DNA from 4 places in the Brevibacillus sp. DP1.3A genome. Region 3 is predicted to be linked to each of the others. Evidence: riboswitches for the same ligand, from Rfam matches in the RefSeq annotation. Region 3 holds a riboswitch; each other region holds the start of a gene.
The links. Region 3 has a riboswitch for S-adenosylmethionine ahead of metH (methionine synthase). Riboswitches for the same ligand answer to the same signal wherever they lie in the genome.

Region 1 (5,899 bases), 1.7 Mb from region 3:
CGATACAAGACAACCTGCACAAGCTGGGAAAAGTACGACGCTTTATTGCTAGTAATTGCCAATATTCTTCGCGCTATGACGCGTATCGCGAAGGGAAGGTTTTACGTGCTTTTGATCCTTCTTTTTCAAACGGAGCCTTGATGGACATCGGTATCTATTGTCTTTATCCGTTACTCATCCTTTTTGGCAGACCAGACGACATCAAAGCAGAAGGAATTGTGCTTGATTCTGGAGTGGACGGAGAGGGCAGTATGCTTTTGAAGTATCGAGAGATGGATGCAATCATTAGTTTCTCGAAAATTACGACCTCCTATCAACCAGCAGAAATTCAAGGGGAGGACGCTACGATGGTGATCGATCGAATCAACCATCTCAAAGAAGTGGACATTCGTTACAGGGACGGACGAATCGAGCAAGTGACAAGGCCACAAACCCCGAAGACCATGCATTATGAAATAAGAGAATTCCTAGACTTGGCGAAGAGCGGGGCCAGACAATCTGCAACGAATTCGCATGAAGTATCCAAAATGGCCATGCAGGTCATGGATGAAGCGAGAAGACAGATGGGGATTGTTTTTCCAGCGGATCGTAAAAAACAGTAGGCAAAGGGGAGGGCGTTTGGGATGAAAATGTATGATGTAACTGCCACCGTGTACGAAGGAATGACGGTGTATAAAAACAAGCCGGAAAAGCAGCCGAAAATACGAACCGCTACGAATGGCTATGTAACTGAATCGAGAATCGACATGGACCTTCACTCTGGTACCCATGTAGATGCTCCCCTGCACATGGTGAATGCTGGCGATACATTTGAGAGTATTTCCTTGGAGAAGCTAGTGGGCAATTGCAAGGTTCTCGATCTCACAGCGGTAGAAGACAGGATCACTCGCTCCGACTTGGAGAGTTTCGATCTTGTGCGAGGAGATTTTGTCCTGTTTAAAACGAAAAACTCTTTTGAAGAGGCGTTCTCTTTTGAATTCGTTTTTCTGTCTGAAGAAGGAGCAGAATATTTAAGTGAGCTGGGTGTGCGGGGTATTGGTACCGATGCACTTGGAATCGAACGCGCCCAGGAAGGACACCCCACACATAAAAAGCTGTTTGCAGCGGGAGTCATTGTCGTGGAAGGCTTGCGGCTAGCAGAGGTCCCGCCAGGCGAGTATTTTCTGGTAGCTGCACCACTCAAGCTGATCGGCACGGATGCAGCCCCGGCAAGGGTCCTATTGTTTGAAGGCTTACATAGCGAATAATGGTGAGCGTCACCCGCCTGTGAAGATCAGGCGGGTTCGTTCGTATTGGGATGCATGGGGGTATAATTTGTCTAACCAAAATGAATGACGAGGAGTGGGAAATACATGCTCAGACGACCAGATCGCGATGAATACGTTGCTTATTTTGACTATTATATTGGGCTTGTACCTGAGGGGGAGCTGCAAACGATCCTCACACAACAAGGCGAGAGGCAAGTCGCATTATTTTCGTCACTTGCGCCCGAGCAAATGGATTATCGATATGCACCAGGAAAATGGACGGTAAAAGAGGTTTTGGGTCATCTCGTCGATACAGAACGCATCATGAGCTATCGCTTGCTGAGAATCGCGAGAGGAGATCAGACACCCCTCGTTGGTTTTGATGAGAATGCTTTTGTCGAACACGGGTGTTATCAGCTAAGAGACCTCTCAGATTTACTGGAAGAGTATAAGGCTGTTCGGGCTTCCACCATCGCACAGGTCCGCGGAATCTCTCCGGAAGCGTGGTTGCGTACAGGAATTGCCAACGGAAACAAGCTATCTGCAAGGACGTTGGCTTATGTGATTGCAGGACATGAAGCTCACCACACTACCATTTTAAAGGCTCGGTATTTGGGGTAGGTCAGAGCCTCTCCTCGTTTGTCGGCAACAGCTGGACGAATATTTTTCCGGCAAGAGACAGTCCTTTTCTGTTCCCCTGTGGATGAAAGGGAGAGGCTTTCAGAAACAGTCTTGCACACATTGACCACCTATAGGAGCAAACGGAAGTTTAACAGGCTATTCGGGTGGCTTGTGGCGAAAGGAATGGTTACTGACCCACGAGCAATGTTCGCAAAATAAGGGGAAATAAGGTAAAATCTGAGGGTGGTAGTAATAAATGACAATTTCATAGGTGGAAACAGGTTCCTTAGGGCGTAACCAATTCGCCACAAGGATAATAGGGAAGCTCGGTGCAAATCCGACACGGTCCCGCCACTGTAAGAGGGGAGTCAGCGTCCAACAAGCCACTGGTCTATCAAAATAGACGGGGAAGGCGACGCTAGACGATGAACCCATAGTCAGGAGACCTGCCTGTTTCGACAACACTGATAGACCTACGGGAGATAGGGAGGTGTTAGAGATGGCTTGCGAAAAACAGCGAGTGGACAAGTACGTCCCTCCTTTTCTGGCATTTTCTAACGATCGTCACGGTCGAGTGGAAAATGCTCTTTTTATTTTGGGCAGGATAAAAGAAGAGGAGGGTGTGCGATGATGCAACTTTTTATTTGCCAATGGTGCGGATATGTCGAGGAAAAAGAGCTGCCTGAGGAATGCCAGGAGGGCGTGTTTCATTGCACTTGCTGTAGTATGGAAGAGGTAGAAAGCCTGTTCACCCACAACTGAGAAAACCTGGCCAATTCAGATTGCAATCAGAAAAGAAAGAATTTTGTTGACGCTTGCCTTGGAATTTCTTAGAATAAAGCTCAACAGCATAAATGGTTCTTATCCAGAGAGGTGGAGGGTCTGGCCCGATGAAGCCCGGCAACCGTTGCATAATGCGACAAGGTGCCAATTCCTGCGAGACGTTTCGTCTCGAAAGATAAGAAGCGGGTTACTCCATTAGTAGATGAACCTTCTTCTTAGCGAAGAAGGTTTTTTTCAATTTCATATTTTCTTTATCCAGAGAGGTGGAGGGACTGGCCCGATGAAGCCCGGCAACCGTCACGCATATTTTGTGACAAGGTGCCAATTCCTGCAGGACATATACGTCCTGGGAGATAAGGAGGGGGAGCATTATTAGCTGCTAACAAGCCTTCTTCTTATCGAAGATGGCTTTTCTTTTTATCTAAAATTCGGGGTATGGGGTGGTCAGGATGAGTGCAGAAGTGGTACGCGTGGGATTATTGGGATTGGGAACAGTGGGTGGAGGCGTAATCAAAACGATCCGTTCGCAGCAGGAGAAGCTGGCTTCTCGTCTGGGTAAACGAATTGAGATCGTCAAGGCATTGGTGCGTGACTCGGAAAAAGAGCGGGCGGTTCATATCGACCCGGCTTTACTGACAACAGACTTTGAGGATGTATTGAGCAGTAATGTGGATATAGTGGTGGAGGTCATGGGTGGTGTAGAACCTACCTATGACTACGTCCGTGCTTTGATCGAAAAGGGCTGCCATGTGGTAACTGCCAACAAAGAGCTCCTGGCGAAAAAAGGAACGGAGCTAGTCGATTTGGCAAATCAACATCAAGTGCATCTTGCCTATGAAGCGAGTGTGGCAGGGGGCATCCCGATCTTGAGCGTGCTCCGGCAGTTCCTACGCACGAACGATATTCAAGGCGTTCGCGGTATTCTTAACGGAACAACGAACTTCATTTTGACGAAAATGGAGGCAGAGCAGCTCTCCTACCAGGAGGTTCTCAAGCAAGCGCAGGAGCTGGGCTATGCGGAAGCAGACCCTCGTTCGGATGTGGAAGGCTTTGATGCTATGTACAAGTTGTATATCTTGGCACAGCTTGTGTACGGAGAATCGCTGCCCTTAGCAGATGTTGTTCGCAAAGGAATTGCAGATTTGTCAGCAGGTCACATTCGGATTGCGAGCGAGCTCGGGTACCGGATCAAGCTGATCGCGCAGGCCTATCAAGCTGAGAAAGGAATTCGCCTATCTGTTGAACCAACCATGCTTCCGCTGAGCCATCCGTTGGCGCAAATCCACGACGCGTTTAATGCTGTCCAGCTATCCGGCAACATCGTAGGAGACTTGTTGTTTACAGGAAGAGGGGCAGGAGAGCTCCCCACAGCAAGTGCAGTCGTGGAGGATTTGGCCTATTTATTGACACAACCATTCACACCGCATCCTACTTGGAAAGAAAAAACGGCTGACAAAGCTGGAGTCACGGTGGACTCGGTAGAACACGTCCTATGTTATCTTGAGGGCTCGTGTCATACTGCTACGCCAGATCGTGTCTTGCATTTCCTTCAGCAGGCAGGAGTCAACGTGCATAAACTAAAAGTCCAATTCGACTTGGGAGGCGTCTTGCGCGCAGGTTTGATCGTGACAGGAATCAGCGAAGAGCACGAGTCCCTATTGAAAAATGATTTTGGCTTAGAAGTGCGCTGCTTCCCTATTATCGAATCTGCGTAAGTAAGAGGAATCATAAGAAGAAAAGCCGTATTTCTAGTTACCTGGAAACACGGCTTCTTTTGTCAGGAGGCAGTCTCCACCGCTTTTGCACGAGGTTGAATACGCCCTTCACTTTGTATGTCGACACTCTCTGAAATGGATTCAATGCGTTTTAGCAGGGCAGCGCCGTTGCTTTCATTCATGGGTACAGCTTGTCCCAATTCTGCGTGAAACGGAAGCATCGTCAGCTCACAATCGCCGCTTTTCGTACAGTTTGCTTGCAGAACCATCGTTTCCCAGGTCTTGGGTTCGTTTGATCGTGTGAAAATGAAATTGCCGAGACTGTACGCAATCCATTTGTCGTTGTATCGTTCAAAACCTTGAAGTACGTGGGGATGACCGCCGACAATCAAATCTGCACCAGCATCGATGTAGGCACGAGACAACTCTTTTTGATGATCGACAGGATAATCAGCGCGTTCTTTGCCCCAGTGTGCAATCACCACGACGAGATCCGCTTGGTTTTTCGCTTCTTGGATCGCTTTTACTGCTAGTGAAGGATCGTAGGAAGCGGCCATACCTGGCTGGGAATGCCCTGCATACCAGCTCGTTTCGGGAATGACCCTGCTGAAGCCGAGAATCGCGATTTTGATGCCGTTCTTTTCTATGAATACAGGTGAATAGGCATGGCTGGCATCCTTACCTGCGCCGACGTATTCAATCCGGTTTTCGTCTAAAGCGTCAAAGGTATCCAGCAATCCCGGCACTCCTTGATCCATCGAGTGATTATTGGCGAGATTCACCACATCAATCCCAGCGTTTTTCATGGCAGGAACAGCAAGTGGCGACGACTTGTAGACATAGGCCTTGTTCTGTGCAGCAACACCAGTTTCGGTGATCGGCGTCTCCAAATTGGCAATTGTGATATCATCTTGCAAAAAGAGCGAGCTTACATGCTTGTATGGGTAGTCATAGCTGTTTGCGAGTAAGGTTTTCTCTACATTACCTGACATCATGATGTCACCGACAAAGGTGAGCTGCACAGAAGTCTTTTGGTTCACGGTATTGTCAGGAGCAGGCTGCGTGTTCGGGTTGGCATGTTCTCCATCCATAGCAGTTTGGAATAGGTAGTAGGTTCCGACGACGAAGATGGCCAACACGCTAAATAGGAGCGTGTTCTTTCCAACGCGTGCCCATTTTCTGCGTGAGTGCTTGCGCCGAACTTTTACCCGGCTTGATCTGGTCTCGTTCATTTTTCCCCCTTGTCATTCTATCCTTACATAAATGAATTTTGATATCCTATAAGTAATACGAAAAGAGGCGAAAAAAGGTGCGATTAACTTTTGATCATTTGGTTCATTTTGTACAGCGAACTCCTCAGGAAGCATCGGAACAATTTTGCCAAGCGGGTTTTCATGCGGTAGCTGGAGGGCGTCATGCGTCTTGGGGGACATGGAATAGCCTTAGTTATTTCGGGCTTTTTTATGTTGAATTTTTGGCGGTTGAACACGAGGAGCTTGCTCGACAATCAGATAATCCGCTCGTACGTCAATG
Region 2 (5,899 bases), 3.0 Mb from region 3:
TTTGATGAGCGAGTGACAGGCTTGACCCAACCAGGCAAAATTCAGGTGCTTGTAATGGGGAAAAAACTGCTGGCTCACCCGGACTGGTTTCGGTTGCTGGATGTCGTTTTTCGGGATGCAAAGTTCAGTGTCAACGCCCGCATGGCTGTACATGATGGTCCAGTGAATGAGTTGTTTGATTTTAAACCAAAGGACAAGCCTCGTCTGTCTATTCATGTAACAAAGCTGATAGACACAGCCAATAGCAGAAATCTGACGGTAAAGACGAGGGCGCAGGAGCTCCATCGGCAAATGTATGAAAAAGGGATGACGTCTACCCTGACTGAGTTGAAGAAAGAAAAGAAGGCGGTCAAGGTAATGGGGACGGCTTTGTTAAAAGAAAATGGAACGTACGCAGGCTCGATAGAACCGCGGGATACCATTCTTTTGCAAACGCTGCTCCATGAAAAACAAGGGGAACTGTCCGTCACCATCCCGATTAAAGAGCCGAACGCACACAATCAAATTGTGAAAGACAGGATCAGTTTTTTTATCAAAGGAGTCAAAAAAAAAGTAAAAACAACCTATCAGAACGGTCGATTTCATTTTGACGTTCATTTCAACTTGCGAGTGTCCGTATCGGAGCGAATGTTTCCGTACGACATGAAAAAGGACTACAAAAAGATGGAGCGAATGATCAGTGACGAGTTACAGAAGGATTACATGAAGTTAATCAAGAAATGCCAGGAAATCGGTGTAGACCCATTTGGGTTTGGTCTCTATGCGCGTGCCTATGAATATAAGGAATACAAAAAGGTAGAGGATGATTGGACGAAAGCTTTTTCCAATGCAACAGTTGAAGTCAAGCCAAACGTATCGATTAAGGGAAATGGCGTCATAAAGTGAAGGGTAAAAGACAAAACCCCCTGGCAATCAGTAAATGCCAAGGGGTTCGTTATTAATAGATTGCTTCCCAGCCAGCAGGAGTGACGAACAGGCGAATCGCTTTGATTTTGCGGTCGTCCATCAGGGTGAAGTAGTGGCGGTAGTTCGGTGGTACGGAGATCAGATCGCCTGGCTCCAGCTCGACGTCGAAGTAGCGGTCATCTTTGCCTTTGATGGCGAAAATGCCGTGACCATCGACGCAGAAGCGGCACTCATCGTCTGTGTGGTGATGCTCGCCCTTGAATTTCACCAGCAGCTCGTCAAGGTTAGGGGTTTTGTCAGAGAGGACGATAATGTCCGCTGTCAAGTAACCGCGACGTTGGCTGATCGCATCGATTTCCGGCTTGAAGGTGTCGAGAATCTCTTGTTTTTCCTCGTCTGTCGGGCTGTAGTTATCACGGTGCTTCGGATCAAGGCGATCCACGCCCCATTTTTCGTAAATGATCTCTTGGGTGTCTAGGAAGGAGACAACTTCCTCGGGTGCTGAGATGTACTCATTGTTGTCGTGAAAACGAATTTGTGCCATCGTTTATTCCTCCTTAATTGGTGGTTGTAGTGGACACGACTGCTTGGCGCAATTGCAGCCAGCGGGCGTGATACTCGAATAGGAATTCAAAAGCTTCCAGGTGGCGCTTGGCCTCGAAGTCATTGCCGCCCCACGTGTAGATACCGTGGTTACGGATGAGTACACCGGGAACTTCTGGTGTGATCACTTTTTCAATTTCGGTAGCCAAGGTCGGAATATCGGCAAAGTTCTCAACAATCGGAACAGTAATGCGCGCGTTTTCTTCCCAGATTCCGAGTCCCTTGATCAGCTCTTGTCCTTGAATGGAGAAAGCGCGTTGTCCAAAGTACAGCTCGGAAATGAGGTTGTTCCATACGGTATGGACGTGGAAGCAAGCACCCGCCTTCGGGAACGTTTTGTAGACGACGGCGTGGATGAGTGTTTCCGCGGAAGGCTTGAGCGTAGTTTCATCCACCGGACGCGAGTCTTGATCCACGACCAGATAATCTTCGGGGGACAGCTTGGTTTTGTCTTTGCCGCTTGCCGTTACGGCAAATTGCAAGGGATCGTTTTGTATCTTAATCGAGAGATTGCCACTAGTGCCGGGAAACCAGTCCCGGCGGGCAAATGTCAGCTTGGCGTCATCCAGACGGCGAAAGGCATCCAGACGTTGTTCGAGTGTTGCAGTCATGAATTAGACGACCTCCTGTTGGACGTGCTGTAAAATGCGAATCACATCGTGGAACGTAGCAAACTTGCTATGCGGCAATTGCAGCTCTTCCGCCTTGTCAGCGAGGAAGTGACGGGCAATCACATAGTCAGCGATTTTGGCTCCAGCCAAATCAGTGATGGAGTCGCCGATGACGATACGGAAATGGTTCTCTGGATCGTAACGACGGATAATCGTCGTCTTGCACATGCCGCAGCCGTTCGTGCACTGTTCATCGCAAGCGTTTGGCCACGTAATGGTGATCCGCTCTCCGCTGAAATCACTGCCATTGCAGTAAATCGGCACATCGGTGAGATCGAAAGGTGCCAGGATAGGCTCCAGGAAAAAGTCGATGCCGCCACTCGTGATCAACAGCTCGATGCCTTCTTCGCGGCAATAGCTCACGAATTCAGCAAATCCCGGGCGAATCGTCGCTTCTTGGACAATAAAATCAATAATGTCCTGGCGGAAGGAGGAGGGCAAGAGTTGAAACAGCTTGCCAACCCCTTCTTGAACGCTTATTTTTTGCGAAAGGATTTGCTCCGTCAAGGCTTCCCACTCAGGGGGAGCAAACTTGCGGACAATTGCTACAATGTTGTCTTTTTCGGTAATCGTTCCGTCGAAATCGCAGAACAGGACGAGCTTCTTGCTCATCGTGCGCCACCCCACTTTTCCAAGGCGATCGCCAGCTCTTGTGATTCCGCGGCAGCTTCTTCCAATGTTCGGCCTGCGGTGACTGCATGAATTGCGGCAACGAATGCTTTCGCTCCTGCGGTTGCTCCACCGGGATGACCGTGGATTCCGCCTCCTGCATTGACGATTTGATCTAAACCAAAGTCTTGATACAGCTGTGGAACCAACCCTGGGTGAATGCCGGCAGACGGAACCGGGAAGGAACGGCGTACACCATTCAGTGGGTCAGTCAAATGCTTGGCGAGCTGCAACGCTTCTGTTTTGTCCAAGGCGACATTGCCATATGGAGATGGGAAGAGCACCAAATCTGCCCCAGCTACACGCATCAACGTTCCGAGCAGAAGCGGGGTGGCGATACCGTAGTCAGGTGATGGATAGTAAGCGCCTGCCAATGCTGGATGCGCCATGATCGGTACGTGTACATCAGGATCGGCTGCCAAACGGTGCAGGGCATCGAATCCAAAGGCCAGTACATTGAACAAGAGGCAGTCAGCACCTGCATCTACCGCACGTTTCGCTTTTTCGTTCAGCTCATGCACAGGTCCAGTCAGGTTGGCTGCATAGAGGACGGGCTTGCCTGTTTCGGCTTCTGTCTCCTGAGCGATCTGCTTGAACGCTTTGATCCGTTCGATAAAAGGAGCGCGCTCATCTGCAAAGAAGATTTCGTCATCTTTCACCAGATCGACTCCGCCCAAGGCTTGTGCCCGGAATTGCGTTTTTAGGTCGTCAAAAGGAAGGCCTAGGCACGATTTGAAAATGCTCATCAAGAGCGGACGGTTATGTGCCCCTAAACGTTCGCGAAGACCATCGATGCCGAACTTCGGTCCAGGAAAAGCCTGAAGGAATGAGTCAGGGAAAACGATGTCGATGAGCTTGATTTTGCCATCCATCGACAGTTTGCCGAATATTCCGGTCAACAAGGATGGAATGTCTGCTGTAAAATTGCGGGTCGGATAGCTGACGGTAATCAAACCGCGTGTTTCTCCGTTTTCCAGTGTTTCAAGTGGTGTCGCGCTCACGGCTTCACCGAGATACGGCGCTAGCTCAGCTTGCTTGGCAAGCGGCAGGTCCGTCCAGGAACCGACTGTCATACCGACAGCAATGGCTTGCGCTTTCTTATTCAAGTCTTTTGCTTGTGTGAGATAGGTGACGAGGATACGTTGTTCACTCATGGTACGTCTCATCCTCCTTGAATGATTAAAAAAAGCCTCCCCATTGAGTGGGGAGGAGCGGTTGTCGACTATGAAAGCGTCTCGTCTCCTCTCATCTCTCGGGTCAGTAGCCGAGACAAGCCAAAAAGGCTCTATCTCGACTCTTATCCGTTGGAATTAGCACCGTTTCGCTATCCAAGGTACGCATTTTCAACGTACGATTCATGGTATAGCGCCGGTTGCCGGGCATCATAGGGCCAGTCCCTCAGCCAGCTCGCGATAAGAGTTATTCGTTTCCCCCATGATATGACGTTCATTCTCAGGAGTCAATCTTTGTTTTTGTAGAGAATGTGCAGCAGGTTATCAGAAAAATGAGATGAAGGTGAAACTTTTTGACAATTCCTTCGTGGTAAGGGATGAAGGGGTGTGAACGGCTTGGGAAAGTAGGTCTGGAGGATGTGTACCAGCTGCATGTAAACGATATTTACCGCTATCTTTTCCGGCTGACACGAGATGAAAGGCTGGCAGAGGATCTGACACAGGAAACCTTTTGTCGCGCCTTCTCTTCCTTGGACGACTACCGTGGGGAAAAAGTACGGCCTTGGCTATTCAAGGTGGCCTATCACGCTTTCGTGGACGGCTATCGCAAGAAGACGAAACAACGGTTTGCGTATGTGGAAGCCCTGCCAGAGCGACGTGATCATTCGGCGGTTGATCCGGCAGAGCATGTCGTGAACAAGGAGCTGTGGGAAGTGGCCCATGACTATTTGGAGCAACTTCCGGAAAAGCAGAGACAGGTCATTTTGTTGTCTGCCATGCAGTTTTCCTACGCGGAAATGGCAGAGGTACTCGGGATCGAGCTGGCAGACGTCAAGCGTTCCTTGTTTCGTGGACGACAAAAGATGCGGCAGTTGTGGAGGGAGGAAAGCCTGTGATGAACAAGGATGAGAATAATCGCGAACAAAGGCTGGTTGCTTATTTGCGTGGGGAAATGGCGGAAGAAGATTCAAAACAATTCGAGGAGGAAATAGCCGCTGACGAGGAATACGCACAGCGGTTGGAGAGGCTTTTGCTGGGGGAAGAAACGGGAGCGGGCAACGTGAAGACAAAACAGCCTGAAACGCTGTCGGCTGAAAAACAGCGCGCCATTGTTCGCCGGGGGAAATGGAAAAATCGGTTGAGCAACGCTGGATTCACCATAGTGCTTCCCTTTTTTGCCGGAGTTGTGTTGCTGATTCTGAATGGCTGGGTTGGGTCACTGATGCATGAAGATCTGTTCCGCGTTGCGAAGTCGATGGTTAATTTTACTCAACCAGGTGTTAGTGTAGGCGGGAGTGGCTCGCAGGTGGGATTGTTTTACGGCAATATCAGCATGGAGCTGCGTGAAAGAGTTGGAGCGGAAGAAAAGAACGCTGGCCGCTTTGAAAGCACAAATGTGCTGTGGAAAGTAAACGCTGGGCCGAAATGGCCGGATGGGGTTAGGGAACAGAAGCTGTATTTCCGTTATCCGACAGACGGGGAAATGGTGGATACGGAATCGCGCACTTCACCTGCCTGGACGACGATGGAGAAGCTACCAGAGGGAACGGTTTCTCAGCTTGCGATTTCCTTTGATCGCTTTCTGACGTACGAGGAGTACTATGAATTGGTTTCGAGCCATGTTTCCTCTTCGGGACAAGATACAGTTTGGTTTGCCGTAGACACAGGGATCGAGACCAAAGAGAGTCAAGAGGGACAATTGATGTTAGGACCGGGAAAAGTATGGGGTTTTGCAGAAAGGGAGCTGAATTATGGTGGCCCTATTCTTGTAAACGGGGAAGGGGATAGGCGGATGGCGACTTATCTGAACGAAATGAAGTATTTGTCCGAGCAAGAAGGTTTGACTCGCGATATCGGCAGATCCTTGTTATTTCGTAG
Region 3 (5,899 bases):
AGTACGGAGACAACATCGTGCAGCTCGCCTACTTGATCGTCAAGGATCGGGGAATCGCGGAAGATATCACCCAGGAAGTGTTCCTGAAGGCGTATCGGGGTTTGGATCAGTTCCGTCATCAGAGTAGCGTGAAAACGTGGCTTTACCGAATCGCGATCAACGAGTCCCGTAAATATTTGCGTTCGTGGTCCTTTCGCCAGATTTTTTCTACATACCTCTCCAAAGAGGAGGCACCGCCAGAAAAGGTCGACACTGCAAATGTTGAATCGGCTGTCATCGGACGAATGAGCAAGGTACAGATAGCGGAGCAGGTGATGAAGCTCTCGCCGCTGTACCGAAAAGTCATGGTACTTCATTACTATGAAGATTTGTCGATAAGAGAGATTGCGCAAGTGCTGGATATTTCAGAAGATGCCGTACGAACCCAATTGTCACGGGCCCGAAAACATTTTAAGGCATTGTGTGAAAAGGAGGGATTGGAATGGATGTAGATAAGCAAATTCGCGAAGTGGTACGGAGTGCAAGTGAGGAATCTGTGGAGGAAGTGAGGTTTACAAAAGAGATGGAATTACGGATCAGAGGTGCGATTGCACAGAATAAACACAAGAATCGAAACCGAATTTTTGTAGCTGGCTCGCTGGCAGCGTGCTTGGCGGTAACTGCTGTGGGCATGCACCAACAAGGCTGGTTTCCACAGTTGCCAAATGGCAAAAATGTAACGAATGCGATTGCTACAACTGCTACGAAAACAAACAATAAAGAGGCAAATCCGAACAGTGTAAAGGTGTCGCCGGAGGAGGCAATTTTACCATTGAAAAAGGCGATCCCAGCCTTGAGTAAGATGACAATAAGAGTGGATCGTACAAGCTATGGATTCAGTAATCTAACGTTATTGGAAGGCGATAATGCTCGTGCCAAGGTTGCATATGATATACAGACAGGACAAATTGAGAGCTTTACAATTGATGGTGATCGAGGAGAACAGAAGGAAGAGAAATTGCCATCAGCCAAGACTGCGGAGAAAGCAGCAAGCGCATTTCTTCAAGCTTTTTTGGGGGAGGAAAGTAAGACCTATCAGCTCGTCGAGACTCAGATCTATACGGACGAGTATAAGGTAAAAGGCCCATGGATGAGCGTGAATTATCAACGTATGGAAAACGGCCAGCGAGTTCCGTTCGACGTATTGTCAGTTGGAATTGACCAGCATGAGCAAGTCACATTTTTCGGGCGATTGAACAAGAGTGAACAAGCCTTTTTCACCAAGCTGACAGATGCCGTGCCCGATTTGAACCCCTCCCTTCTTCTGTTGGATAAAGAGAAGAACCACGATGGCATGTTAGTAATCTTGGGGAAAATGAACAAGGAGGGGCATCAAGTTTCTCTTGCGATCTATGGAAATGGTCAAGCACTGGAATCGTATATGCTTCTGTATAGGGATAAAAAGGAAGCAGCGAGCCGGAAAGAAGCAGAAGGAGCAAAAGCCTTGGAGCAAGAGCGACAGTTTCTGAACAAACTGCTCGGGGCTGATAGCGAGAACTATCGGTTGTTGGACGCCAACAATCCAGGATTGTACTTGCGATACTATAACGGGCTGCCAGTGTTGTCTGATGAAATAAGCATAGTAACAACTGACTCTGGCCATGTCCAATATTTCAGGAAGGAGCCCGTATCATTCGAGCCGTCACGATATCCAGATGTATCGACTGCTGTGTCAGAAGAGGTAGCCATCAAAGAGCTGAGTGAGCATATGAAGCTTCGATACGTGCAGAATCCGAGAATACGGCCAGAATCAAAACAAGGAGAGAAGTGGCAGCCTATTCTGGAGTACACGCCAGCTGTTTCCTTCATGCAACGAGGACGTGAAGATGGTACGGAGTGGCATATCGACGCGACCAGTGGCAAGATTGTGTATGGAACGGGAGATAACGGGCTTGCCTATGATCAGTTGAATACGAAGAAAGCACATCCAATCGAATCTCCGAAAGAATACGTCAAGGTTCGCTCCAAGGATGAGGCAAAAGCACTGCTGCAAGCAGAGTTCGGCGTACAGGTAGAAGGCTTGACCTACAGAGAGAGTGAACGTGAGCGCGATGGACGCAAGAAATACGTCTGGTATGATAAAAATGACAAGTATATCGGCGTAGAAGTTATCGCAGAAACAGGCAGTGTCGTCGGGCTGGGAACACCGCGTTCCAATGCTGCAGTGACAGTCAAACGCCAGCAAGCGGAAGAGGCTGCATTCGCCTTTCTGCATAAATACGTCGATCCAGGTGTAAAAGAAGTACAATTGGCACAAGTTATACAGCCAGGCGAAGCGAGTCCTGTGTCATCGGGCGAATGGGAATTCAGATTTTTCCTGAGCAAGGATGGCATTCCTGTACAGGATCGCGAGCAAAAAGCGGCTTATTCGGTAACGGTCGATCCGTCTACGGGCAAAGTGACAAAGTTTGATAACTACAGAGAGACGCACGAGTTGGTGGAGCTTCCAGCATCCGACAAGATCATCTCGAAAGATAAGGCTGTTGAGGAGTATTTACGCGTCATGCCTTTGAAGCTGGTCTATTTGATGAAAGATGTGGATGGGCAAAAATTACCTCAACCGAAGCTGGCGTATGTGCCGTGGAGTGAGGAAAAGCTTGCGAACAAATTTATGGCCCTTGATGCCGTGACAGGCAAGATCATCGCCGACTAAAACGAAAAAAAGGCTATCCCGCAGCCATTCCTGATGGCTTTTGGGATAGCCTTTCTTAAACACTTATCTAACAGTCGTCACACGAGCACCCGATAATAACCAACAGGATAAACAGCACGAGCACGATTGCGAAGCAGTCACCGAAGAATCCGTTCCCGCAGAAAGATGTACTCATCTTTGTTTCCCCTCCTTTCCGTTATACTCCAGTCTATACACGAATGCCGATATTGGACTGGGCGGATGCCCAGCTTAGGCAAAAATGGGCGTGTAAGAGAAGAGGCTCAGTAAAAAATAGACAATTCACAATTGACGGGGAGACAAAGGGGGTGTTAAGATACTTGCAAACATTCAAGACATTTCACAATACAACTAAATGACAAGTGTACGACTCTTATCCAGAGAGGCAGAGGGACTGGCCTGATGAAGCCTCGGCAACCGGTAAAAATCCGGTGCCAATTCCAGCAAAGCTACGTGCTTTGAAAGATAAGAGGATGTCTCAGGCGTTTTCGTATCTGCTGACAAATCCTCTTCTTTCAAAGAAGAGGATTTTTTGATTTTATTTACCTAATTACAGAGAATAAGCCGATGCAAGGGAGAAAAGGGGCACGTCAATGAAACCAACTTTTCGCGAACAGCTTTCCCGGAAAATTCTGATTCTGGATGGTGCAATGGGCACCATGCTTCAACAGGCGAACCTGACTGCTGATGATTTCGGCGGTGAAGCCTATGATGGCTGTAATGAACTCTTGAACTTGACCAGACCAGATGTGATCCGTTCCATTCATGAGAAATATTTAGAGGCGGGAGCAGACATCGTCGAAACAAATACGTTTGGTGCTGCTTCCATCGTTTTAGCCGAGTACGATGTGCCAGAGAAAGACCTTGAGATCAATATAGCGGCAGCACGCTTGGCCAGAGAAGCGGTGGATGCCTATTCCACGGAGGAGTGGCCGCGTTTTGTAGCTGGTGCAATGGGACCTACGACCAAAACCCTTTCGTTGACAGGCGGTGTCACTTTTGAAGAACTGGTCGAGGCGTATTATCGTCAGGCAAAAGGTCTGATTCTCGGTGGCTCCGATGTTCTTCTTTTGGAAACCTCGCAAGATACGTTGAACGTTAAGGCCGGTGGAATTGGGATTCGCAAAGCTTTTGAAGAGCTTGGACAGGAGATCCCAGTGATGCTGTCAGGTACGATTGAGCCGATGGGCACGACGCTTGCTGGCCAAAACATCGAGGCGTTTTACATCTCCTTGGAACATATAAAGCCAGTCTCTATTGGTCTGAACTGTGCGACAGGACCAGAGTTCATGCGTGATCATCTGCGGACATTGTCGGGAATTGCCCAATGTGCGGTCAGTTGTTATCCGAACGCAGGCTTGCCAGATGAGAACGGTCATTACCATGAAACGCCACAAGGACTTGCCTCGAAAATGCTGGCATTCGCTGAACAAGGCTGGATAAACGTCGCTGGCGGTTGCTGCGGAACAACGCCTGACCATATTCAAGCGATGGCAGAAGCATTGAAAGACTGCAAGCCTCGCAGTGCAGCTGTAGAACCGCTGAGCGCGGTCTCCGGGATCGAGGTCGTTTACGTCGAAGATGACAATCGTCCCCTGCTAGTAGGGGAGAGGACCAATGTCATCGGTTCCAAAAAATTCCGTGAAATGATTGCAGCTGGTCACTATGAAGAAGCATCTGATATTGCCCGGGCCCAAGTAAAGCGCGGCGCACATGTCATCGATATATGCTTGGCTGATCCCGACCGTGATGAATACGAAGATATGGAAAAATTCCTACAGTTCATCGTGAAAAAAGTAAAAGCGCCCCTCATGATCGACTCGACAGATGCCAAGGTCATGGGGCTGGGACTTCGTTACTCGCAAGGGAAGGCCATTCTCAACTCGATCAACCTGGAAGACGGGTTGGAGCGATTTGAGGAAGTCGTTCCGCTTATTCACAAGTTCGGTGCCTCCGTTGTCGTTGGAACGATTGAGGAAGCGGGTATGGCTATCACTCGCGAAAAGAAGCTGGAGGTCGCGCAACGCTCGTACGACATTCTTGTCAACCAGTATGGAATAAAGCCACAGGATATTATTTTCGATCCACTCGTCTTTCCAGTAGGGACGGGGGATGAACAATACATCGGCTCTGCATTGGAAACCGTAGAAGGAATTCGTTTAATCAAACAAGCAATGCCTGCTTGCAAGACGATCCTGGGTGTCAGTAACGTTTCCTTCGGCTTGCCTGCTGCAGGTCGGGAAGTGCTGAATGCGGTCTTCTTGTACCACACCACTCTCGCAGGGCTTGATTACGCCATCGTCAACACGGAAAAGCTGGAGCGCTACGCTTCGATTCCAGAAGACGAGAAAAAGCTGGCAGAAGCCCTTCTATTCGAGACAAATGATGAGACCTTGGCGGCCTTCACCGAATTTTATCGCCAAAAGAAAAAGGAAGTCAGTGTGGAAGTCTCCTCGTTAACGCTCGAAGAACGCTTGGCCCGTTATGTAGTCGAAGGCTCCAAGGATGGTCTAGTGGAAGACTTGAAGCTGGCTATGGATAAATACGCACCGCTCGAGATCATCAACGGTCCGTTGATGACTGGGATGGAAGAGGTCGGTCGCCTGTTCAACGGCAACCAGCTGATCGTGGCAGAAGTATTGCAGAGCGCAGAAGTTATGAAGGCATCCGTTTCGTTTTTAGAGCCATTCATGGAAAAAAGCGATGCCGCTGCCAAGGGGAAAATCTTGTTGGCGACAGTCAAGGGCGATGTACACGACATCGGAAAAAACCTCGTGGAAATTATTTTGTCAAACAACGGCTACAATGTCGTGAACCTGGGGATCAAGGTACCGCCAGAGCAACTGATTGCCGCATGCAGAGAAGAAAAGCCGGATGCCATCGGTCTCTCTGGACTCTTGGTGAAATCCGCGCAGCAAATGGTCATTACTGCACAAGACCTGCGTGAGGCAGGCATTGATATCCCGATGATGGTTGGCGGTGCGGCGTTAACGCGCAAGTTCACATCGAACCGGATCGCACCAGAATACCGTGGAATTGTTTTATACGCAAAAGATGCCATGGATGGTCTGGACCTCGTGAATCGTCTACAAAATCCGGATGAACGTGATCGCTTGGTAGAAGAACAGCAGCATCTGCTGGAAGCAGTTGCAACGGCTCAGCCTGTTGTTGAGGAGAAAAAAGCACCAG
Region 4 (5,899 bases), 2.8 Mb from region 3:
AAGCTTGATCGTCATGTACGCGAACAAGAGCGAAAAGACAATGCTGACCAGCGCAGCAATCAAAACAGCCAGAATCAGATTCCCGGTAAAATGATTGCCGACAATCGCGGAAAAGGCACCGACCAGTACCAAGCCCTCCAGGCCTACATTAAAAATTCCGACACGTGCGCAGAGCGCTCCACCCAAAGCTGCCAACAAGATCGGCGTGACCATCCGAATGGTAGAACTGAGGAGGGACCAATCAAAGAGCTCCATGCGATTCCCCTCCTTTTGCCTTCCGCTTTTTCCACCAGTCGTAGCTGAACTTGGCAGAGATGAACAAAATCAATACGGCTTGTATAACACTTGCCAGCTCCAAAGGCACATCCGTATTGCGCTCTACACCCATGGCTCCTGTCTGAAAAGCAGCAAGCAGGATCGAAGTCACAATGATGCCAAGCGGGTGCGAGTTCGCAAGCAGCGCTGCCATCAGGCCCGTCCAGGCGAACCCAGGTACACTCAGGGCACCGTCAACAAAACGATAGTGCGCCCCCATTACCTCAACGGTTCCCGCCAAGCCAGCCAGTCCTCCACTGGCAAACATCCCGGTCAGCATCACCCGAATGCGATTAATTCCTCCGTATTGAGCAAACAGCGAGTTTTGACCCAGCATCTTCACTTCATAGCCAAAAGGCGTAAACCGAAGTACCCAGAACAACAGCAGCGCTGCAACGATCGCAAACAAAAAACCTGCATGCACGCTCATCCCGGCAAACAGCTTCGGAAGCCAAGCGCTTTTCTCCAGCATGACGGTCTGTGCCAGTGCCGCAGAACCCGAGCGATCCCGGAACGGCTCTGTCACGAGATAGCTCGCAAACAATACCGCGATGTAGTTAAAGAGCAACGTAGAGATGAGCAACGGAATGCGAAAACGGGCTTCCATAAAACCTGGCAACAACGCCCAGAACCCTCCGACTGCCATTCCTGCAAAAATACCCGCCACAATTTTGATCATTCCCGGTGCTGGCAAGTAAATCGCGACTAACGCAGCACTGACGGCACCCAGCACCATTTGCCCTTCCGCCCCCAGGTTGAATACCCCTGCCCGAAATGCGAGGGAAAGACCCAGGGCAATCAGCATGATAGGCGTAGCTCTCGCTAATGTAGACGTAAAGAAATAAAAACTGCCAAAGGCCCCTTTCCACATTTCCTGGTAGGTGCCCAAGATCGATTCGCCAACTGCAGCAATGACCAGCGCCCCGGTCAACAAACCGATGACGACAGCCAATAACGGCTGAACCAATGACTTAGATAGCTCTTTGATTGCTGCCATGAATGCTTCCTCCCGCCATGATCACGCTGATTTTTTCTTCGGTTGCCTCCAGGCGTGAAAGCTCTCCAGCGATTCGCCCTTTATACATGACCAAAATCCTGTCAGACAAGGCGAGAATTTCGGACAACTCGGAGGAGACGAGCAAGATCCCGTCTCCCTGATTGCGCTTTTCGATCAGCGCCTGATGGATGTACTCCATGGCACCGATATCTACCCCTCGCGTAGGCTCAGCCGCAATCAAAAACGGGGTTTCCTGTCCGAGCTCCCTTGCTACGATCAGCTTTTGCAAGTTTCCACCTGACAGATTCCCTGCCAGCTCCTGCAATTGTCGGGAGCCTGTCTTGATGGCAAACTGCTCAACCCAGCCTTTTACGACTTGGCGGAATTTCTCCCGCAAAACAACGCCGCGACGGTTGTAAGCAGGCTTTCGCTGATAGCCCATCAACGCATTTTCCTCGACGCTTGAGAGTTTGGCCGTTCCCCACAGGTAGCGATCCTCCGGAATATGCGCCAAGCCGGCATCCCGAATGGTGGCAACTGATTTGTTCGTCACGTCGTTGCCGCCTAACCGCACCTTTCCCTCCTGTGCCGCTCGCAAGCCGCTGATCGCTTGCAGCAGCTCGGATTGACCATTCCCGGAAACACCTGCGATTCCTACGATTTCCCCGTGGTGCACGGTAAAGCTGACTTGATCAAGCAGTGTCTGCTTTTCTCGAACCGTGAGATTCTCCACCTGCAACAAAGGGCCTTTATCCAGAGGAACTCGCTCAGCTAGCTCCTGCAATTCACGTCCGACCATCAGTCTGGCTAAATCGTCCGCATTGGTTTCTGTACGGGATACCGTTCCCGTCACTTTGCCTCCGCGCAGTACCGTAATACGATCAGCTACCTCCATGACCTCCTGCAACTTATGTGTAATCAAAATGACGCTCTTGCCGCTCTCGGCCAGGTTTCGAATCGTTTGCAGCAGGTCGCGTACCTCCAGTGGGGTAAGTACAGCGGTCGGCTCGTCCAGCACGATAATATCCGCACCCTGATACAGAACCTTCAGAATCTCGACCCGTTGCTGTTCCCCAATCGAGCAATTCGCTACCTTGGCCTGCGGCTGAATCGGAATGCGATACTGCTCACTAAGAGCCCGCACCTTGTCCTCCGCGTCATTTCTTTTGAAAAAACCCGCTTGATTCGGCTCGTATCCGATCACGATATTTTCAGTCACACTGAATTCTCCGAAGAGCATAAAGTGCTGGTGAACCATCCCGATTCCATTTCGAATCGCGTCCTCTGGTCCGCGGAAAACAACTGGCTTGCCATTTAACACGATCTCTCCCGACGTCGGCTGCTCCATCCCGTACAGCATCCGCATCAGTGTCGTTTTGCCCGCTCCATTTTCCCCGACAATCGCGTGGACTTCTCCTGCTGCCAGTGAGAACGACACCTTGTCGTTGGCGGTAAAATCTCCGTACTTCTTGGTCATGGCCCTCATTTCCAAGCGATCGGTCATTCCCACTCCCTCATTTCTGTACGTCCTTTTATGAAAATGGAAGACCGACTACACAGCCGTAGTCGGTCACATCCATCACTGTGCACAAGCTATAAATAAACGTTCAAAAAGTTGGCTTTTCAACACCGAGCTACCTTTTTAGAACTGGTCTGGTACTTTGCGAGTGCCAGCTACAATCTCATCGCTGATCGCTTTCACTTTATCCACCACTTCTTGTCCAATAAAAGCGTTCAGTGGCGTTTTGCTTTCGTGCGTGACATAGGTTACCCCAACACCTTTTTCTTTCAAGCCGTACGCCACAACACCTGGTTTGAACGTTCCTTCTACAAAGTTCTTCACCGTTTCATAAGCTGCCGCGTCGGTCCCTTTCAATTGGGACAGAACAATATGCTCTGGATCAATCGTGGTACGGTCAACGTCCTGACCTGCTGTGAAGAAGCCTTTTTCCTTCGCTGCTTCGAAAACGCCGAGGTCTCCTACTGCTGCTGCACCGTTAATGAAGTCAGCGCCTTTGGAAGCTTGGAGCAAAGCCAATTCCTTCGCTTTTGCCGGGTCAGTGAAGCTACCTACATAGTTGACCATCAGCTCTGCTTTTGGATTCGTCGCTTTCAAGCCCTCTTCGAAGCCAACTGTCCATTTTTTCAACTGCGGAATATCAAGAGCGACAACCATACCTACTTTGTTCGTTTTCGTTGCCAGACCTGCTGCTGCTCCCACCAGGTAAGCCGCTTCCTGCTCGCGGAAGGTAACACTGCGAACGTTTGGCAAATCCACTACAGTATCAATAATCGCAAAATTACGGTCAGGATTTTCGGTAGCTACTTTTTTCAATGCATCCTCTGATGTAAAGGAAGAAGTGATGATCAAATCATAATTTTCTGCAACAGCCACGCGCAGATTCTCTTCAATCGCTCCATGGTCCGTAGATTCAATCGTTTTCACTTCTGCGCCCAGCTCTTGTGCGGCTTTCTTCGCACCCTCATCCATTTGTTGGAAGAACGGATTCACACCGATTTTCTCGGGCAAAATCAAGGCAATTCGCTTTTTGGCCGCGCCCTCTTGTCCTGCTGATTGTCCTCCTGGCTGATCTGCAGGTGCGCTTGTGCCAGTCGAGCACCCTGTTGCCAATACTGCGAATGTCGTTAATGCCAGCAATAACTTCTTCATGATGTATCTCTCCCTATCCGAACTTTACGTTTTTCTTTATCCTATTAGGTAATGTACGGCTTTTTACCCAATTTTTCAATACTATTTACGAATATTATCTTATAAAATATATTTATCGTTCGTTTATTACCCCCTTTCCTTTTACAAATAAAACAAAAAAACTCTTCCCGGAGGAAGAGTTTGCGTACGTAGCCGTTCTCTTCCTCATCTGTCAAAACCATGGTACAGGTTTTGCAGGAATTGGCACCTTTCTGTTCATGCATAGACATGATCAGTGGTTGCCGGGCATCATCGGGCCAGTCCCTCCGCCGCTCTAGATAAGGTAGGTGAATATATTTAGTTACAATGGAATTCATTCTAGCAGAACGGTTCAAAAATGCAATTCTTTTTTCTCAATTCCAAACACTTCTAAAAGTGAATCGAATTTGAAGTTTAAAAAGTCGTCTTTTCAGCACCGAGAAATTGGCGAGAACCTGAAGAAGGAGGAGCGGAGTGTAGGAGACCTACATGAGCACCGGACTTCGAAGGTGAACGTCAATTTCGATGCCGAATCAGCTTTCAGAACTACTTCGTGATCAAAATACGACTTTTTAAACAACCTTTAACTAATTTACGTGAAAGGTTTGCTGGAGACGATGAGACAACGTATTCAGCTCGCCCAGCTCTTCCGTAATCTCACGCACTTTTTGATGCTGGTTTTCTGCTGTCGCAAACAGCTCTTCTAAGTTGGCTACGGATTCCTCGGTTACGGCTGTAATAGTCGACATCTCGATGGCAACTTCTCCGGAACGCACTTTTACCCGGTCCATGCTGGAGCTTACTTGATCAGCTGCTTCCAAGAAGGCCATCATCCCGGCACGCACTGCTTCAATGGAGGCCACTGTTTTCACGGCCAGCTCTTGGCCTTTTGCAACAGACGTTTCTCCATTGCTCATATGCTGCACCGCATTCTCACTTTCCTGATGGAGAGATTTCAGAATGTCGGTAATTTCCTGCGTAGCTGTCGCGCTTTGTTCCGCCAGCTTGCGTACCTCATCCGCTACAACAGCAAATCCACGTCCATGCTCGCCTGCACGCGCCGATTCAATCGCCGCATTCAGCGCCAAGAGATTCGTTTGTGTCGCGATCTGATTAATAGCGCCAACAATTTCTTCTACGCGATTCGCCTGTCGATTGAGCTGGTGAATCGTAGAGGCTGCTACATTGACTGCCTGCACAATTTGCTCCATCTGCGAGGACAGCTCGTTCATCATCTGAACGCTGTCTGTCAGACGACGGTTGTTTTGTTGCGATTCCGATTTCATTGCGTTGGTCTGTGTTGTGACTTCCTCGATTTCCTGGTCGATGGATTGAACCTCTTCTTCGATTTTCACCGTAGAATTCGCCTGCGATTCCATACCTGTGGCGACTTCCTTAAAGGCTACCATCATTTCATCTGTATTGCGCTTCGTACCTTCCGCATGCTCATGCACATGATCGCTTGTACGATCCAGCTGCTCCGTCATTTGCTGGATGTTCAAAAGCATTTCTCCCAGACGGCGCTCCTTCTCTTCCGCTTCCTGCCTTGCGTCATCAGCTTTTCGCAAGGAGGCTTGTCCGGCGAGACACAGATACGTGACGGCTCCCATCATCATGAGAATCGTGACAATACGCATAAGCAAATTGAGCTCCGAAAAATCACCTTCGAAAATCTCGTAGGTTCCCGTATAAAATCCGACAATCGTAACGATGATTTGGGCGATTCCCGCTGTAACTACCAGCTTCCAGTCCAAATAGGCTGCCAAAAAGCCCATGACGATAAAGGCGAGGAAGGTAACCTCCTGGTAATCGGTAAAGTGATCGAAGGAAATAGCATAAAACATAAGTCCGATTGCAACCAGATAACGAATCACATGACTATCTTTGCGAATGAAATA

Region 1: another riboswitch for S-adenosylmethionine. It lies ahead of HP399_RS12055 (homoserine dehydrogenase); the one in region 3 lies ahead of metH (methionine synthase).
Region 2: another riboswitch for S-adenosylmethionine. It lies ahead of HP399_RS05950 (2,3-diketo-5-methylthiopentyl-1-phosphate enolase); the one in region 3 lies ahead of metH (methionine synthase).
Region 4: another riboswitch for S-adenosylmethionine. It lies ahead of HP399_RS02520 (BMP family lipoprotein); the one in region 3 lies ahead of metH (methionine synthase).

What each region holds. Positions count from the first base shown of each region.
Region 1 covers NZ_CP085876.1:2,613,769-2,619,667, forward strand. Annotated here, with positions in the region: gene HP399_RS12035 (Gfo/Idh/MocA family protein) at 1-602, shown strand, start outside; gene HP399_RS12040 (cyclase family protein) at 624-1,247, shown strand; gene HP399_RS12045 (DinB family protein) at 1,353-1,868, shown strand; cobalamin riboswitch at 2,131-2,337, shown strand; gene HP399_RS30985 (hypothetical protein) at 2,496-2,630, shown strand; SAM riboswitch class I at 2,727-2,833, shown strand; SAM riboswitch class I at 2,900-3,011, shown strand; gene HP399_RS12055 (homoserine dehydrogenase) at 3,101-4,366, shown strand; gene HP399_RS12060 (CapA family protein) at 4,429-5,598, opposite strand; gene HP399_RS12065 (VOC family protein) at 5,676-5,899, shown strand, end outside.
Region 2 covers NZ_CP085876.1:1,308,407-1,314,305, forward strand. Annotated here, with positions in the region: gene HP399_RS05930 (Ger(x)C family spore germination protein) at 1-885, shown strand, start outside; gene HP399_RS05935 (1,2-dihydroxy-3-keto-5-methylthiopentene dioxygenase) at 938-1,450, opposite strand; gene HP399_RS05940 (methylthioribulose 1-phosphate dehydratase) at 1,464-2,120, opposite strand; gene HP399_RS05945 (2-hydroxy-3-keto-5-methylthiopentenyl-1-phosphate phosphatase) at 2,124-2,792, opposite strand; gene HP399_RS05950 (2,3-diketo-5-methylthiopentyl-1-phosphate enolase) at 2,789-4,003, opposite strand; SAM riboswitch class I at 4,092-4,268, opposite strand; gene HP399_RS05955 (sigma-70 family RNA polymerase sigma factor) at 4,399-4,917, shown strand; gene HP399_RS05960 (anti-sigma factor) at 4,917-5,899, shown strand, end outside.
Region 3 covers NZ_CP085876.1:4,304,412-4,310,310, reverse strand. Annotated here, with positions in the region: gene HP399_RS19695 (sigma-70 family RNA polymerase sigma factor) at 1-491, shown strand, start outside; gene HP399_RS19690 (YcdB/YcdC domain-containing protein) at 482-2,692, shown strand; gene HP399_RS19685 (YjcZ family sporulation protein) at 2,760-2,867, opposite strand; SAM riboswitch class I at 3,081-3,182, shown strand; gene metH (methionine synthase) at 3,304-5,899, shown strand, end outside.
Region 4 covers NZ_CP085876.1:469,115-475,013, reverse strand. Annotated here, with positions in the region: gene HP399_RS02535 (ABC transporter permease) at 1-255, opposite strand, end outside; gene HP399_RS02530 (ABC transporter permease) at 242-1,312, opposite strand; gene HP399_RS02525 (ABC transporter ATP-binding protein) at 1,287-2,816, opposite strand; gene HP399_RS02520 (BMP family lipoprotein) at 2,955-3,983, opposite strand; SAM riboswitch class I at 4,185-4,307, opposite strand; gene HP399_RS02515 (methyl-accepting chemotaxis protein) at 4,589-5,899, opposite strand, start outside.